DNA from 2 places in the Pseudooceanicola aestuarii genome. Region 2 is predicted to be linked to the other one. Evidence: riboswitches for the same ligand, from Rfam matches in the RefSeq annotation. Region 2 holds a riboswitch; the other holds the start of a gene.
The links. Region 2 has a riboswitch for cobalamin ahead of G5A46_RS07485 (TonB-dependent receptor plug domain-containing protein). Riboswitches for the same ligand answer to the same signal wherever they lie in the genome.
Positions count from the first base shown of each region.

Region 1: it holds a riboswitch for cobalamin, as region 2 does, so the genes downstream of both, nrdH (glutaredoxin-like protein NrdH) here and G5A46_RS07485 (TonB-dependent receptor plug domain-containing protein) in region 2, are expected to answer to the same signal.

Region 1 covers NZ_JAAFZC010000002.1:593,489-600,741, reverse strand. Annotated here, with positions in the region: gene putA (bifunctional proline dehydrogenase/L-glutamate gamma-semialdehyde dehydrogenase PutA) at 1-3,099, opposite strand, end outside; gene G5A46_RS15675 (Lrp/AsnC family transcriptional regulator) at 3,228-3,689, shown strand; cobalamin riboswitch at 3,833-4,026, shown strand; gene nrdH (glutaredoxin-like protein NrdH) at 4,137-4,358, shown strand; gene nrdI (class Ib ribonucleoside-diphosphate reductase assembly flavoprotein NrdI) at 4,367-4,783, shown strand; gene nrdE (class 1b ribonucleoside-diphosphate reductase subunit alpha) at 4,852-6,933, shown strand; gene nrdF (class 1b ribonucleoside-diphosphate reductase subunit beta) at 7,083-7,253, shown strand, end outside.
Region 2 covers NZ_JAAFZC010000001.1:1,580,494-1,587,746, reverse strand. Annotated here, with positions in the region: gene G5A46_RS07500 (ABC transporter ATP-binding protein) at 1-512, opposite strand, end outside; gene G5A46_RS07495 (FecCD family ABC transporter permease) at 509-1,492, opposite strand; gene G5A46_RS07490 (ABC transporter substrate-binding protein) at 1,489-2,364, opposite strand; gene G5A46_RS07485 (TonB-dependent receptor plug domain-containing protein) at 2,358-4,262, opposite strand; cobalamin riboswitch at 4,400-4,602, opposite strand; gene G5A46_RS07480 (HNH endonuclease) at 4,875-5,843, opposite strand; gene G5A46_RS07475 (hypothetical protein) at 5,935-6,522, shown strand; gene G5A46_RS07470 (helix-turn-helix domain-containing protein) at 6,643-7,197, shown strand; gene G5A46_RS07465 (TetR/AcrR family transcriptional regulator) at 7,252-7,253, opposite strand, start outside.

The DNA.
Region 1 (7,253 bases), on a different contig from region 2:
GGGCAGGTCCGTCACCTCCAGCGGCGCGGTGCAGGGGCGTGGCAGGGCGTCCAGCGCCTGCTGCACCGCCGTGGCATCCAGTTCGGCAACATCGCCGCCGTCGCCCGCATCCTCCGCATCTGCGCGGGGCAGCGCGGTAAAGCGCGGCACGTAGTTTGGCCCGCCCGCCTTGGGCCCGGTACCGGAAAGACCCTCGCCGCCAAAGGGTTGCGATCCGACAATGGCGCCGATCTGGTTACGGTTCACGTAAAGGTTGCCAACCCGCACCCGGTTGGCCACATGTTCCACGCGGTCGTCAATCCGGGTGTGCAGTCCGAAAGTCAGCCCGTAGCCAGAGGTGTTTACCGCGTCGATCACCTGATCGAGCTGGCTGGCCCGGAAGGTCGCCACATGCAGAACGGGGCCGAAGATCTCCCGCTCCAGATCCGCCATGCCCGCGACGCGGATCACGGTGGGGGCGATGAAATGGCCGGTGTCCGGGGCAGCGACCGTTTTCATCACGCGGCCCTCGGCCTGGGCCTGAGCGACATGTTCGGCAATGCCGGCCTGGGCGCGGGCATCGATGACGGGGCCGATATCGGTGGCCAGATCCCATGGGTCGCCCAAGGCCAGCTCCTCCATCGCGCCGTAGAGCATTTCAAGGAAGGCGGGCGCGATATCCTCTTGCAGGTAGAGCAGCCGCAGCGCCGAACACCGCTGGCCTGCCGATTGGAAGGAGGAGATCACGATATCGCGGATCGCCTGTTCGGGCAGGGCGGTGCTGTCCACGATCATCGCGTTCAACCCGCCGGTTTCCGCGATCAACGGGGCGGTGGGGGCGCTGGTGGCCAGGGCGCGGTTGATCCCCTGTGCCGTGGCGGTTGAGCCGGTGAAGCAGACGCCCGCCAGGTCAGGCGTTTCCACCAGCGGCGCGCCGACCTGCGCGCCGGTGCCGGGAAGCAATTGCAGCACCGCCCGTGGCACGCCGGCCTCATGCAGCAGCGACACGGCGCGATGCGCGATCAGAGGCGTGGCGTCGGCGGGTTTGGCCAGTACGCCGTTCCCGGCCGCCAAGGCCGCGGCGATCTGCCCGGTAAAGATGGCCAGCGGGAAATTCCACGGCGAGATGCAGGTAAAGACGCCACGCGCATCATGCTGCAAGCCGCCGATGCGGGTGGCATAGTAGCGCAGGAAATCCACCGCTTCGCGCAGCTCTGCAATGGCGTCGCGCGGGGTTTTTCCGGCCTCCCGCGTGAGAATGGCGAAGATCTCGCCGAAATGCGCCTCGTAAAGATCGGCGGCGCGGGACAGGGTTCGCGCCCGCTCTGCCCCCGTGGCAATCGACCAATCGGTGGCGGCGGCCTGGGCGGAGGCGATCTCTTCGGCGGTGGTTTCCGCGACATGTCCCACGATATCGGACGGATCGGCAGGGTTGATCAGCGGTTGCGGCGCGCCGCCCGTCGCCTCCACCGCCAGGAGCGGCGTGGCGGTCCATTGGTGGCGGGCAAAGGGGGCGCGGGCGGTCTCGATCTCGGCCAGGTCGGTGGTGTCGTGCAGATCCCAGCCCCGGGAATTGGTCCGTTCCGGGGCGAACAGGGCCTCGGGTGCGGTGATATGCGGTTGCGGCTGGTCCTTTTCCGCCTCCCAGGCGGCAAAGGGGTCGGCGGCGACAACGGCGGGGGGCACGTCCTCGTCCACGATCTGGTTCACGAAGGAGGAGTTGGCCCCGTTCTCCAGCAGCCGCCGCACGAGATAGGCCAGCAGATCGCGATGCGCGCCAACGGGGGCGTAGATGCGGCAGCGCGTGCCCTCCGCCTTTTTCACGCGGCGATGCAGAACCTCCCCCATGCCGTGCAATCGCTGAAATTCAAAGCAATCGGTGTCAGGCGCCATGGCGCGGATGGCGGCGACGGTATGGGCGTTGTGGGTGGCGAATTGCGGGTAGATCCGGTCGGTCATCGCGAACAGCCGCGCGGCACAGCAGATATAGGACACGTCGGTCGCCGTCTTGCGCGTGAAGACAGGGAAGCCGGGCAGCCCCTCCACCTGCGACCGCTTGATCTCCGTATCCCAATAGGCGCCCTTGACCAGCCGGACCATGATCCGGCGGTCATGTTTGCTGGCGACGGCGTGCAGCCAGTCCAGCACCGGCGCGGCCCGTTTTCCGTAGGCCTGCACCACCACGCCGAACCCGTCCCAGCCGGCCAGCCGGTCGTCGGACAGCACGGCCTCGATCACGTCCAGCGACAGGTCCAGGCGGTCGGCCTCTTCTGCGTCGATGTTCAGACCCATGTTGTGTTCCTTGGCCAGCAGGGCCAGATCCAGGGCGCTGTCTACCAGTTCTGCCATCACGCGATCCCGTTGGCCGACCTCGTAGCGGGGATGAAGTGCGGACAGTTTGATCGAAATGCCGGGGTTATCGCGGATATCGGCGGAGGTGGCGCGCGCGCCCAGGGTGCGGATCGCATGGGCATAGGAGGCGTGGAACTTGGCGGCGTCACGGGCGGTCAGCGCGGCCTCTCCCAGCATGTCGTAGGAATAGGTGTAGCCGTTGGCCTCCATCCCGCGCCCGCGTTTGATTGCGCTTTCAATGGTTTCGCCCAGAACGAACTGGTTGCCCATTTCGCGCATGGCGGCGCGGACTGCGGTGCGGATCACCGGCTCTCCCAGGCGCTTGACGGCGGAATGCAGGATATGCGCCATGCCGCGCGACCGGTCGTCATCCAGGACCTTGCCCGTCAGCATCAGCGCCCAGGTGGAGGCATTGACAAGGGAAGAAGACGATTTCCCGAGATGCTCCCCCCAGGACGAAGGCGCGATCTTGTCGTCGATCAGCTCGTCGATGGTTTCGGCATCGGGCACGCGCAACAGCGCCTCTGCCAGACACATCAGGGCGATTCCCTCGGAGGTGGACAGGCCATATTCAGTCAGGAAAACTTCCATCAGGCCGGGCCGGTCGTCGCCTCGGATCTCCTGCACGAGATCGCGGGCGCGGGCGGTGATTTCCTCGCGCAGGGCGGGGGAGGGTGCGCTTTGCGCCCGAAGGGCGTCGATCACCTGCGCTTCGGGGGCGCGGGTCAGGTCACGGATCTGGCGGCGAAGGGTGGAAAGATCGGTCATGGCGGGCCTCGGCAACAGGGGTTTAACCCAGTGTCGCAGAAGTGACGCGGGCGTGTTGCCTTGATCTCCGAAAATTTCAGGTGATATGACTTCTCTGGGGTGGATATTCAGACCTATAGGTGTGCGATATGTCCGAAAGCAGGCAGCTTGACCGGTTTGATCGGAAGATTCTTGATATTCTATCGAACGAAGGGCGGCTGCCCGCCACGGATCTGGCCCGGCGCATCGGCATGTCCAAAAGCCCCTGCCAGGCCCGTCTGAAGCGGTTGCAGGACGATGGTGTCATCCTGGGATTCCGGGCCGTGCTGGACCCGGCCGCCCTGCGCCGCGCGCATGTCGCCTTTGTGGAGGTGACATTGTCCGACACGCGGGAGGCGGCACTGCGCGCCTTCAACGCGGCTGTGCGTATAGTGCCCGAAATAGAGCAATGTCACATGATCGCCGGATCCTTCGATTACCTTCTGAAGGTCCGAACGGAGGATATCGACAGCTACAGGCGCGTTCTGGGAGAGGTCGTCTCGGCCCTGCCGCATGTGGAGAGCACATCGACCCACGTCACCATGGAGGCGGTCAAGGATTTGGCGTTCTGAGCGGAAAATTTTTTTTTCGTACTGGACGCGACGGGGGTTTGGGGGGAAAAGGCATGCCTTTCCCGGGGCTTCCAAACGTGTATGCCATCACCGGGCTACTTTCCTCCGGAACTCCATATATTGACACTCCCCTGGCATTGGCGTCTATATGATGTTGTCTTGGTGCCCGGAAATCGTTTCGGGTGAAAATGGGAAGCCGGTGAAATGCCGGCGCTGCCCCCGCAACTGTGAGCGGCAAGCCCGAACCCGTTGATCCACTGGCGGATGTGCCGTCGGGAAGGGGGGGACGGGTGTTCGAGCCGCAAGCCAGGAGACCTGCCGGGACACAAATTTCGAGACCGGACGGAGGGTCCGGGGACATCGCATCAGCCGGGGCCTGGACAGGGCCGCGGCGGTCGGCGTCTCTGCCCCGAAACCCGGAAAATGCTGCTACGACCGGAGACCCCGATGACCATCACCGTCTATTCCAAACCCGCCTGCGTGCAATGCACCGCCACCACCCGCGCGCTGGCCGCGAAGGGGCTAGATTACGACCTGGTCGACCTGACCGAGGACGCCGAGGCGCTGGCGCGCGTGACCGAATTGGGGTATCGTCAGGCACCTGTCGTGATGGCAGGCGACGATCACTGGGCCGGTTTCCGCCCCGACAAGATCAACGCGCTGGGCTGAGGCCGGCCTTGGGCGGGCTGGTCTACTTCTCCTCCCGATCGGGGAACACGCATCGTTTCGTCGCCCGCCTGGGGGTGCCGGCCCAGCGAATCCCGATCACCCCGGGGGAGCATATGCCCGCCCCCCGCGCGCCCTTTGTGCTGATCACGCCCACCTTTGCGGATGGGCAGGGGCGGGGCGCGGTTCCCAAACAGGTGATCCGGTTCCTGAACGACCCGGGCACACGGCAGCATCTCCGCGGCGTCATTGCCGCGGGCAACCGCAATTTTGGGGCAACCTTTGCCCTGGCGGGGGATGTGGTGGCACGCAAATGCGGCGTGCCGGTCCTTTACCGGTTCGAACTGGCCGGAACGGACACCGACATCACCCGCGTCACCGAAGGACTGGACAGGTTTTGGAAGACGCAATTCTCGACCGCGATCTGAGCGACGCCGCACCGGCCAAGGCCGTTCCCACCGAATGGCAGGGGTTGGATTACCACGCGTTGAACGCGATGCTGAACCTCTATGACGAACAGGGCAAGATCCGGTTCGATGCCGACCGGCTGGCCGCGCGGCAATATTTCTTGCAGCACGTCAACCAGAACACCGTTTTCTTTCACTCGCTGGAGGAAAAGCTGCGCTATCTGGTGGAGGAAGGCTATTACGAGGCAGAGGTTCTGGACCAGTACGACAGCGCCTTTATCGCGCGGATCTGGGATGCCGCGTTCAAGGCCAAGTTCCGGTTCCCGACTTTCCTGGGCGCCTTCAAGTATTACACCAGCTACACGCTGAAGACGCGGGACGGCAAACGCTATCTCGAGCGGTTCGAGGATCGCGTCGTCATGGTCGCCCTTGCCCTGGCACGCGGGGACGAGGCGCTGGCGATGGGGCTGATGCAGGAAATCCTGGCCGGCCGGTTTCAGCCGGCCACGCCCACCTTCCTGAACGCCGGCAAGGCGCAGCGGGGGGAGCTGATCTCCTGTTTTCTGCTGCGGCTGGAAGACAACATGGAAAGCATCGGGCGCGGTATCAATTCCGCCCTGCAATTGTCCAAGCGCGGCGGCGGCGTGGCGCTGATGCTGACCAACATCCGCGAATACGGAGCCCCGATCAAAGGCATCGAGAACCAGTCCTCCGGCGTGATCCCGGTGATGAAGCTGCTGGAAGACAGCTTTTCCTACGCCAACCAGCTTGGCGCACGGCAGGGCGCGGGCGCGGTCTATCTGAACGCGCATCACCCTGATATTCTTAGGTTCCTGGATACCAAGCGGGAGAATGCGGACGAAAAGATCCGGATCAAGACCCTGTCTCTGGGCGTGGTGATCCCCGATGTGACCTTCGAGCTGGCCAAGAAGAACGAGGATATGTACCTCTTTTCCCCGCATGACGTGGAAAAGGTCTATGGCTGCGCCTTCTCCGACATTTCGGTCAGCGAGAAATACGCCGAAATGGTCGCCAACCCCAAGATCCGCAAGAAGAAGATCAACGCGCGCGCGTTCTTCCAGACCCTTGCCGAGATCCAGTTCGAAAGCGGCTATCCCTACATCATGTTCGAGGACACGGTGAACCGCGCCAACCCCGTGAAGGGGCGGATCGCCATGTCGAACCTGTGTTCCGAGATCCTGCAGGTGAACGAAGCGTCCGAATTCAACGACGATCTGGGGTACAAACATCTGGGCACGGATATCTCCTGCAACCTCGGCTCGCTCAATATCGCGCGGGCCATGGATGGCGGCGATCTGGGCGCGACCGTGGATACTGCTGTGCGGGCACTGAATGCCGTGTCGGAAATGTCGTCGATCGATTCCGTGCCCTCCGTGCGGCGCGGCAATGATGAAAGCCATGCCATCGGCCTGGGTCAGATGAACCTGCACGGGTTCCTCGCGCGGGAGCGGATCCATTACGGATCGCCCGAAGGGATCGATTTTACCAACATCTACTTCGCCACGGTTCTTTATCATTGTCTGCGTGCCTCTAGCACCTTGGCGCGGGAAAAAGGGCGCAGTTTCGCGGGCTTCGCCGACAGCAGCTATGCGGACGGCAGTTTCTTCGACAAATATGTGGCCCGCGACTGGCTGCCGGAAACCGCGGCGGGTGCGGAGCTGTTCACCCGTTTCGGCATCACCGTTCCAAGCCGCGCCGACTGGACCGAACTGCGCGAGACAGTGATGCGCGACGGCCTTTACAACCGAAACCTGCAAGCGGTGCCGCCGACCGGGTCGATCAGCTACATCAACAATGCGACCTCCTCCATCCATCCGATCACCGCCAAGGTCGAGATCCGCAAGGAGGGCAAGATCGGCCGCGTCTATTATCCGGCGCCCTACATGACCAATGACAACCTGGAATATTACCGGGATGCCTATGAAATCGGTCCCGAGGCGATCATCGACACCTATGCCGCTGCGACACAGCACGTGGACCAGGGGCTGTCCCTGACCCTGTTCTTCAAGGACACGGCCACCACGCGCGACATCAACAAGGCGCAGATCCACGCATGGAAGAAGGGGATCAAGACGATTTACTACATCCGCCTGCGCCAGATGGCCCTTGAAGGGACAGAAGTGCAGGGCTGCGTGTCCTGTTCTCTCTGATCTCGAACGTTGGGCTGGCGGGGCGCCTTGGGGGTATTCCCAAGTGCCGCGCCGGCTGTACCTGAAAATGCCGCAGGCCTGACCTTTCTATACCCATCTTCACGCGCCTGCGACCGACCCCATTACACCGCCCGCCAAGGATCGTCCCGATGACCGACACTGCCCGCCCCGTCCCCCGCGCGATCAACTGGAACCGGATGCAGGACGACAAGGACCTGGAAATCTGGAACCGGCTGACCGCCAACTTCTGGTTGCCGGAGAAGGTGCCACTGTCCAACGACATCCAAAGCTGGTCCCAGCTGACCGAAGAAGAGCAGCGC
Region 2 (7,253 bases):
AGCGTGGCGATCTGGTGGGCCGGGTCCAGCCCGGCGATGGGCTCGTCCGCGATCAGCAGCGGCGCCTCCTGCGCCAGGGCACGGGCGATCAGGGCGCGAGCCTGTTCCCCGCCTGACAGGCGCGTAGCGGTGCGGTGGCGCAGGTTGTCCAGCCCCATGCGCGTAATCGCCCCGGCCACCGCCGCGCGGTCGGTGGCTGTGTCGCTACGCCCGCCATGCGGCAGCCGGCCGAGTGTCACCAAAGCCTCCACGCTGACCGGCCAGGCGATTTCGCGGGCCTGCGGCATCCAGGCGGCGGCGCGCGCGCGGGCATCGGGGGACAGCGCGGCCAGGCTGCTTGTGCCTGTCGCCGGGATCAAACCCAGAGCGGCGCGCATCAGCGTGGTCTTGCCCGCACCATTGGCTCCGATCAGGCCGACCAGTTCTCCGCCTTGCACGGACAGGGAAATATCGCGCAGTACGGCCCGTCCCCGCCGGGTGACGGACAGACGATCGAGGCACAGCAAACTCATGCCTCCGCCCGCCCGGTGCTGCGCACGAGGTGCAGGAAGAACGGTGCCCCGACCAGCGCGGTCAGCACCCCCAGTTTCAGATCCTGGCCCGGCAGCACCACCCGCACCGCGATATCCGCCGTCAACAGCATCGCCGCCCCCCCCAGGGCCGAGGCCCCCAGCAACGCGCCGGGTCGGGCGCCGACCAGCGGGCGCAGCAGATGCGGCACCACCAATCCGACAAAGCCGATGGTCCCCGCCACCGCCGTGGCGGCACCAACCACGCAGGCCGTGCCGATGACCAATTGCCATCGAGTGCGCGCCAGGTCCATGCCCATGGCGGCGGCGGCGTCCTCCCCCAGGGTCAACGCCTCCAGCGCGCGGGCCAACGGCAGCAGCAGCGCCCAACCCAGGGCCATCAGCGGCAGCGCCAGCCAGACATGCAACATTGAGCGGTCGGCCAGCGATCCCATCATCCAGAACACGATCTCGTTCGCGGCATAGGGGTTGGACGACAGGTTCAGCACAAGCGAGGTCAGCGCCCCCGCCATGGCCGAAATCGCGATGCCTGCCAGGATCAGGGTCAGCGCCCCGCCGCGTGGCCCGGCCAGCGCCAGCAACAGCAGAACCGACACCAGCGCCCCCGCCAGCGCCGCCAGCGGCAGGGCCAGCGCAAAAACCGCGACCGCGCCGGTCTGGATCGCCAGTACCGCACCCAAAGCGGCAGAGGCCGACACGCCGATCAGCCCCGGCTCCGCCAGCGGGTTGCGCAGGTAGCCCTGCATCGCCGCCCCCGCCAACCCCAACGACGCACCAATCGCCAGCCCCAGGATCATCCGGGGCAGACGGATTTCGCGCATCACCAGGGTCATCGGCCCCTCCCCGCCCGCGATCAGCGCGCGCAAACTGTCGGCCCAGCCGATGCCCGCCGGGCCGATCAGCAACGAGGCAAGGCACAGCAGCGCCACCACCCCCAGCAAAATGCGGTTGACCGGCCTCATTCCGCCACCAACCCCTGCCGCAGCGCCCGCATCCGCGCCACGGCGTCCAGCACATGTGGCGTACCGCAGATCCAGTCCCGATCCGTCAGCACCGCCCCCGCCGCGCGACGCCGCAGGGCCTGCAACGCGGGGTGATGCAGGATTTCCTCGGCACGGGCGGCGCCGGGATGGGGCCGCCCGGTGATCACCATGTCGGGGGCGGCCATGGTCAGAACCTCCAGTGGCAAATGCCCGCCCGTGGGCAGGCCGACCTCGGCCGCGATATTCGTGAAGCCTGCGGCGGCAATGACCTGTCCGGCCAGCGTCCGGTCCCCCGAGGCATAGCCGTTCGCATGGTAGAGCGCGGCGCGCGGACGCTCACCGCCCCTGGCTCGCAGGGTGGCCAGCCGGCTCTCGAATTCGTGGATCATGGCGCGGGCCTGTTCCCTGCGGCCCAGCGCGGCGCCCATCTCTGCCAGGCGGTCGGGCACGTCGGCCAGGGAATAGGCCGGCGCAATCACCACCACCGGCACGCCCAGGCGGCGCAGCATCGCCACGCTCGCCCGGTTGGAAAAACTGCCGGCGATCACCAGGTCCGGCTCCATCAGCCAGATTTCCTCGGCCCGGCCATGGTTCACCGGATAGGCTCGCGCCTCCGCCGCCATGACCGAGGAACGCGGGTCGCGACTGAGCGCGCTGACCGACAGCAATTGTCCCGGCGCGGCCAGCAGCATCGCCAGCTGGTCGGTGCACAGGTTGATCGACACGACGCGGCCGGGCGCGGCAGGCCCCTGCCCGCCCGGCGTCATGGGGCGGTCCAGCGCCCGCCCCGGCCCTGCCGCTGCCGCCACCGTGATCAGCAGCGCCAGAAGACGGGCCGCGCGCCTCACCAATCCGCACCCAGCCCGACATAGGCGGTGCGCCCGCGCCCGGCATAGCCCCAGGCATCGGAATGGGCGGCGTCGAACAGGTTGTCGACCCGCGCGGTCAGGCGCAGGTTGTCCCCGATCCGGCGGCTGCCGGCCAGGTCCACGGTCCAGTAGGACGGCAATTCCTTGGTGGCGTAGCTGCCCCAGAATTGCGTATCGGCATTGCCTGCGACATGCAGCGCCTGCGCGTCCAGCGTGGTGCGGCCATCGGCACTGGTCCAGGTGGCGCCCAGCGACAGCTGGTGCCGGGGGCGCCGGATCTCGACGCTGCCGTCGGGATTGGTGGCGTCCAGCAGGGTATAGCCCAGGCGCAGCGCCAGTTGATCGGTCGCGTCATAGCGGCCGCTGACCTCCACCCCACGGCGCAGGCTGGTGCCGGATTGGTTGACATAGCTGTAGCTGCCGGGCCCGGTGGCAACCGCGGTGATCTCGTCCTCCAGCCGTTCCTGGAACAGGGTCACGTCCACCACCCCGCGCCCCAGGGGCAGCTCCACCCCCAGGTCGACGGATCGGTTGCGTTCCGGATCAAGATCGGGATTCCCGACATAGCCCCATGCATTGGCGAACAGCTCGAAATAGCTGGGATTGACGACGCCCGCCCCGGCAGAGGCATGCAGCCGCGCCCCGTTGTCCAGCGTGTAGGCCGCCGCCGCGTTCCAGGTCACGGCGTTGCCGAACACGCTGTTGTCATCGTAGCGCGCGCCGATCTGCACATCCAGCCCGCTGTCGAAGGTGCCACGATATTCCAGCGCGACAGAGCGCGTGTCGCGGTCATAGCCGGGATTGGCGGTGCTGCTGTCGTGTTCATCCTCCAGCAGCAGGGACAACACCTGCGCCCCGGTGGCGACCGGACCGTCCAACCCGTAGGACAGGCGCAGCCGGGTGGCGCGGCTGTCCTGATCGGTGGGCGCGCCGCTGTTGATCTCCTGCGTCAGGCGGGTGCGCTCCAGCCCCAGCCGGGCCGACAGCCGGCCATCGGGCGTGGTGTAATCGGCGTAGATCTGGCCGCCTTCCTCCTCCCGCACGGTCTGGGCGGCGGGGTCGTCCAGCACGTAATCCCCCGGCCCCGTGGCCACAAGGGCGGTGGCGTCGGTGTCGCCGTCCTCCTCCGAGCGGCGGTAGGTGAAGCCCAGGGTCAGCCCCTCGGCCACCGCGTGATCGCCCGACAGGGTCAGCGTCCGGCGGAAGATGCCGTCCCGTTCCCCGCCGGACCCGGAATAATCCCAGCCCCTGTCCTGCATCCGGGCAAAGCCCAGCGCCACGCCACCCTGCGCCCCGCGATATGCCAGGTAGCCCGAGGCCGACCAGCCGGCGCCGCCCTCCACCTTGCCGCCGTAGGAGAATCCCGACCCCTCGGATTTGCGGGTGATGATGTTGATTACCCCCGCCGAGGCGTCCGAGCCGTAGGCTACCGATTGCGGGCCGCGCAGAACCTCGATCCGGGCGATATTCGCCGTCTCCAACCCACTGAGGACATAGGCCGCATCCCCGCCCGCCGCGCGCACGCCGTCGATCAGGATCAGGGTGTGATTGGCCTCTCCGCCGCGGATGCGGACCTGGGTGAAACTGTGGCCATTGGCGTTCACGCTGACCCCGGGCACCGCGCGCAGGGCGTCCTGCACGGTGGTCAGCCCGCGATCGGCGATGTCCTGCGCCGTCAGCACCGTGGCCGCGCGACCGTAGCGGGCCGCCGCGATCGGGGTGAGGCCGGCAGAGACGATGATGTCCTCCAGGGCGAAATCCGTGGTGCTGTCCTGCGCCATCACCGGCGCGGCGGTGGCGGCGGCAAGTGCGATGGCTGAGACGGTGATGAAGGTGGTGACAGAGACGGCGGAACGGGCCGTCGGATTGGTGAGGCTCATGATCTATCCCTTCCCTGCGCCGGATCCGACGCATGGCGATTGCGAACGACCCACGGGGGGAGGGGCTCCCGCCGACGGTCAGGCGACTGCCACCACGACGGAAAAGGTCCGTTGCCTCGCGCGCGCCCCGCGTGCGGACTGGGTGATCGGCTTCGGCAGGTCTCCTGACTTGCGGGTCGATGCTGTGCCGGGTCTTCCCATCCCCGAGGGGACAGTGACATGGTCCGGCGTCGCTCTCCGCTTACAGTTGCGGGGGCAGTCGCGGAATTGGGTCAGACCCGCACCGCGTTCCCTATTCACCGGACGCGCGAACGCCCGGACCGAAGCATCCCGAGTGCTAGACCATGCCACCCCGTCGGGCAAGGGGCGATCAGCCCCCCCGGGATCGGCGTTTGATCGGCGCTTGATCAGCACCCGCTTGCCCCCCGGTTGACGCCCGGTCGCCACCCGGCCGGGGACGATCCGGCCACGGCTACGGTTACGGCGGCGCGGGGTCGCGGTGGGGCACCATGGGGCGGCGGCGGGCAGGCAGGCCGGGCAGACGCCCCCGTTCCTACGCCGGAGATCTTGACGAATGATTACCGCCAAAGCGGTTTTCCGCTGCGCTGCCGGTCAATGCCACGGAGCCGGACCGGCGCCTTGCACCTGGCCAAAGATGTTCTCCCGGTGCCACCGCAGGTTTTCGGGATGGGGCGCATTGCGCGGGTCTTCGGGTTGCAACAGCTTGCCGCTCGGGGCCAGCAGGCGGTCGATCACCTCTCCCGGTACCTTGTTGCGCGACACCAGCACTGTCTCGCAATCCTCCGCGACCGAGATCAGGCCCCGATCGAACATCCAGTGCAACGTCCCGGACAAGGCCAACCCGTTGCGCACGGAATCGTTGCCCCTGCGATCGACGGGACGGATATGCGCGGCCTGTACCTCCGGCCGCCCGCCACCGTTTCGCAAGCGCAACCCGGACAGGGCACAGCGGTAGCCATAGGCCTCCCGGACCTTGCGGCGGAACGCGACATCCCGGTAGGCGCGGCGGGTCAGCCGTTCCAGCACCGGGCGTTCGAACGGTTCCGCCCCCTCCGCCATTGCGGCGGACCGCGGATCATAGCGTCGGGCTTCGAGGGCCTCCAAATCCCGGGGAAGGCCCAGATCCAGAATCCGGGCGAACTCCGCCTCCGGCAGCACCCGCACCGCGCGCTGGACCAAACCGCCCTGTGCGGGGGTGCCGTCCGATCGGGTCAGCGCGGCTTCCAGCGGACGGCCCTCCACCAGCCGGGGCACCTCCTGGACGAAAGGCAGGAAACTGCCCGCTTCCATGAGGGCGAGGAACCGCCCCTCCACCCCGGGTTTGGGGATGATCCGTGATATCCTGGCGACCGCGAAATAGCCGTGCGGCCCGGCCTTGACCGGCTCGTAATAGATGATCCAGTCGCCGACTGCCGCGCGCATGTCCTTCAGGTAGGCGCGGGGGAAGTCGTAGACGACATCAGGCTCGTCCTCGTAGATCGAGTCGGCCTTGTGCAGAAGAACCAGTTTCACCATGCCGCCCAGGAAAGCGCCATCCCACCGGAAAGCAACAATTTTCACGATTTTCCCGACCCGAACGCCGCACCGGGCCGGGTGCGCCGGCGCGCAGAGGTGATTTGATCCCGCTCCGAAAGCGGGTAAATTCGGGATCATGATGCCTGACCTTCAGTCCCGGTTCCCGCCGCGCCCGACCCGTGTGCACGAGATGTGCGGCACCGGGGCGGCGTGCTTTGCGGCGATCTGTGCGGCCCGGCTGCCGGTGGCGGGAACGCCGTTATTCTGGGTGCGCGAGTCCTGGCGGAACGAGACCCTCAACCCCTTGGGATTGGGGGATTTCATCGACCCGTCGCAGCTGCTTCTGGCGCAGGCGGGCAACCAGGCGGAGGCCCTTGCCGTGGCCGAGGAGGCGCTGCGCGACGGGGCTTTGCCGCTGGTTGTCATCGAGTTGAGTCAACCGCTGAACCTGACCGCCGGGCGCCGGTTGCAACTGGCCGCCCAGGCCGGGAAGGCGACCGGGCTGTGCCTGATTCCCGAAGGCGCCGGCAGCAATGCCGCCGAAACCCGCTGGCGTTGCACCCCCGCCTTCGACCCGGAGACGGAGACCAGGGCAGACGACGGGAGGTCGACCTTGCATCGGTGGGATCTGATCAAGAACAAATCGGGAACAATCGGCGCCTGGCACGTCCGTTGGGACAGCGCCGCGCGGCGCCTGCACGACATTATCCCGGTTGCCCCCTGATCGGCTCGATAGGCACGCCCGACGCGCTCTGGTCATGGCGCGGCAGCCGGGCGCCGTTTGCCAGCCGCCCCCGGCGCGCTAGCTTCAATGGCCATACCAATGCTCGGATGGCCCGACCCGATGAACACGCAGATTGGACCGGATATTCGCGCCTTGCGCAAAGCGCGCAAACTGACCCTCGTCCTGGCCTCCGGGAAATTGGGGCGTTCTCCGGCATGGCTCAGCCTGATCGAACGCGGCGTGACCACCCCCTCGATCGACGACCTGGCCCGGATCGCGGACCTCTACGGGATCAAGCTGTCGTATTTCTTCCGCTCCGCCACCCGGTCCCCGGCAGAGCAGGGGCAGGTCCTGCGCGCGGCCGACCGGATACCCATCGGATCGGCGGAAACCGGGCTGGTGGAGGAATTGCTGTCGCCGCGCCTTGATGGCCGGTTCGAGATCATCAAATCCACCTTTGCCCCCGGGGCCGAAAGCGCGGGCCAAAAGGGCGGCGGCGAACGCGAAGATGGGGGGCTGATCCTTTCGGGGCGGTTGCAGCTGACCCTGGAGGAGACGCATTTTGACCTGTCGGCCGGGGACAGCTTCCAATTCCAGGGCGCGCGCTACGCCTGGCGCAACCCGGGGCCGGAACCGGCGGTGGTGATCTGGGTCATCGCCCCCGTGGTCTATTGACCCGCCGTCCGGGCCCCGACGGGCCGTCAGGCGCGGACCGGTACGCCCCCGGCCTC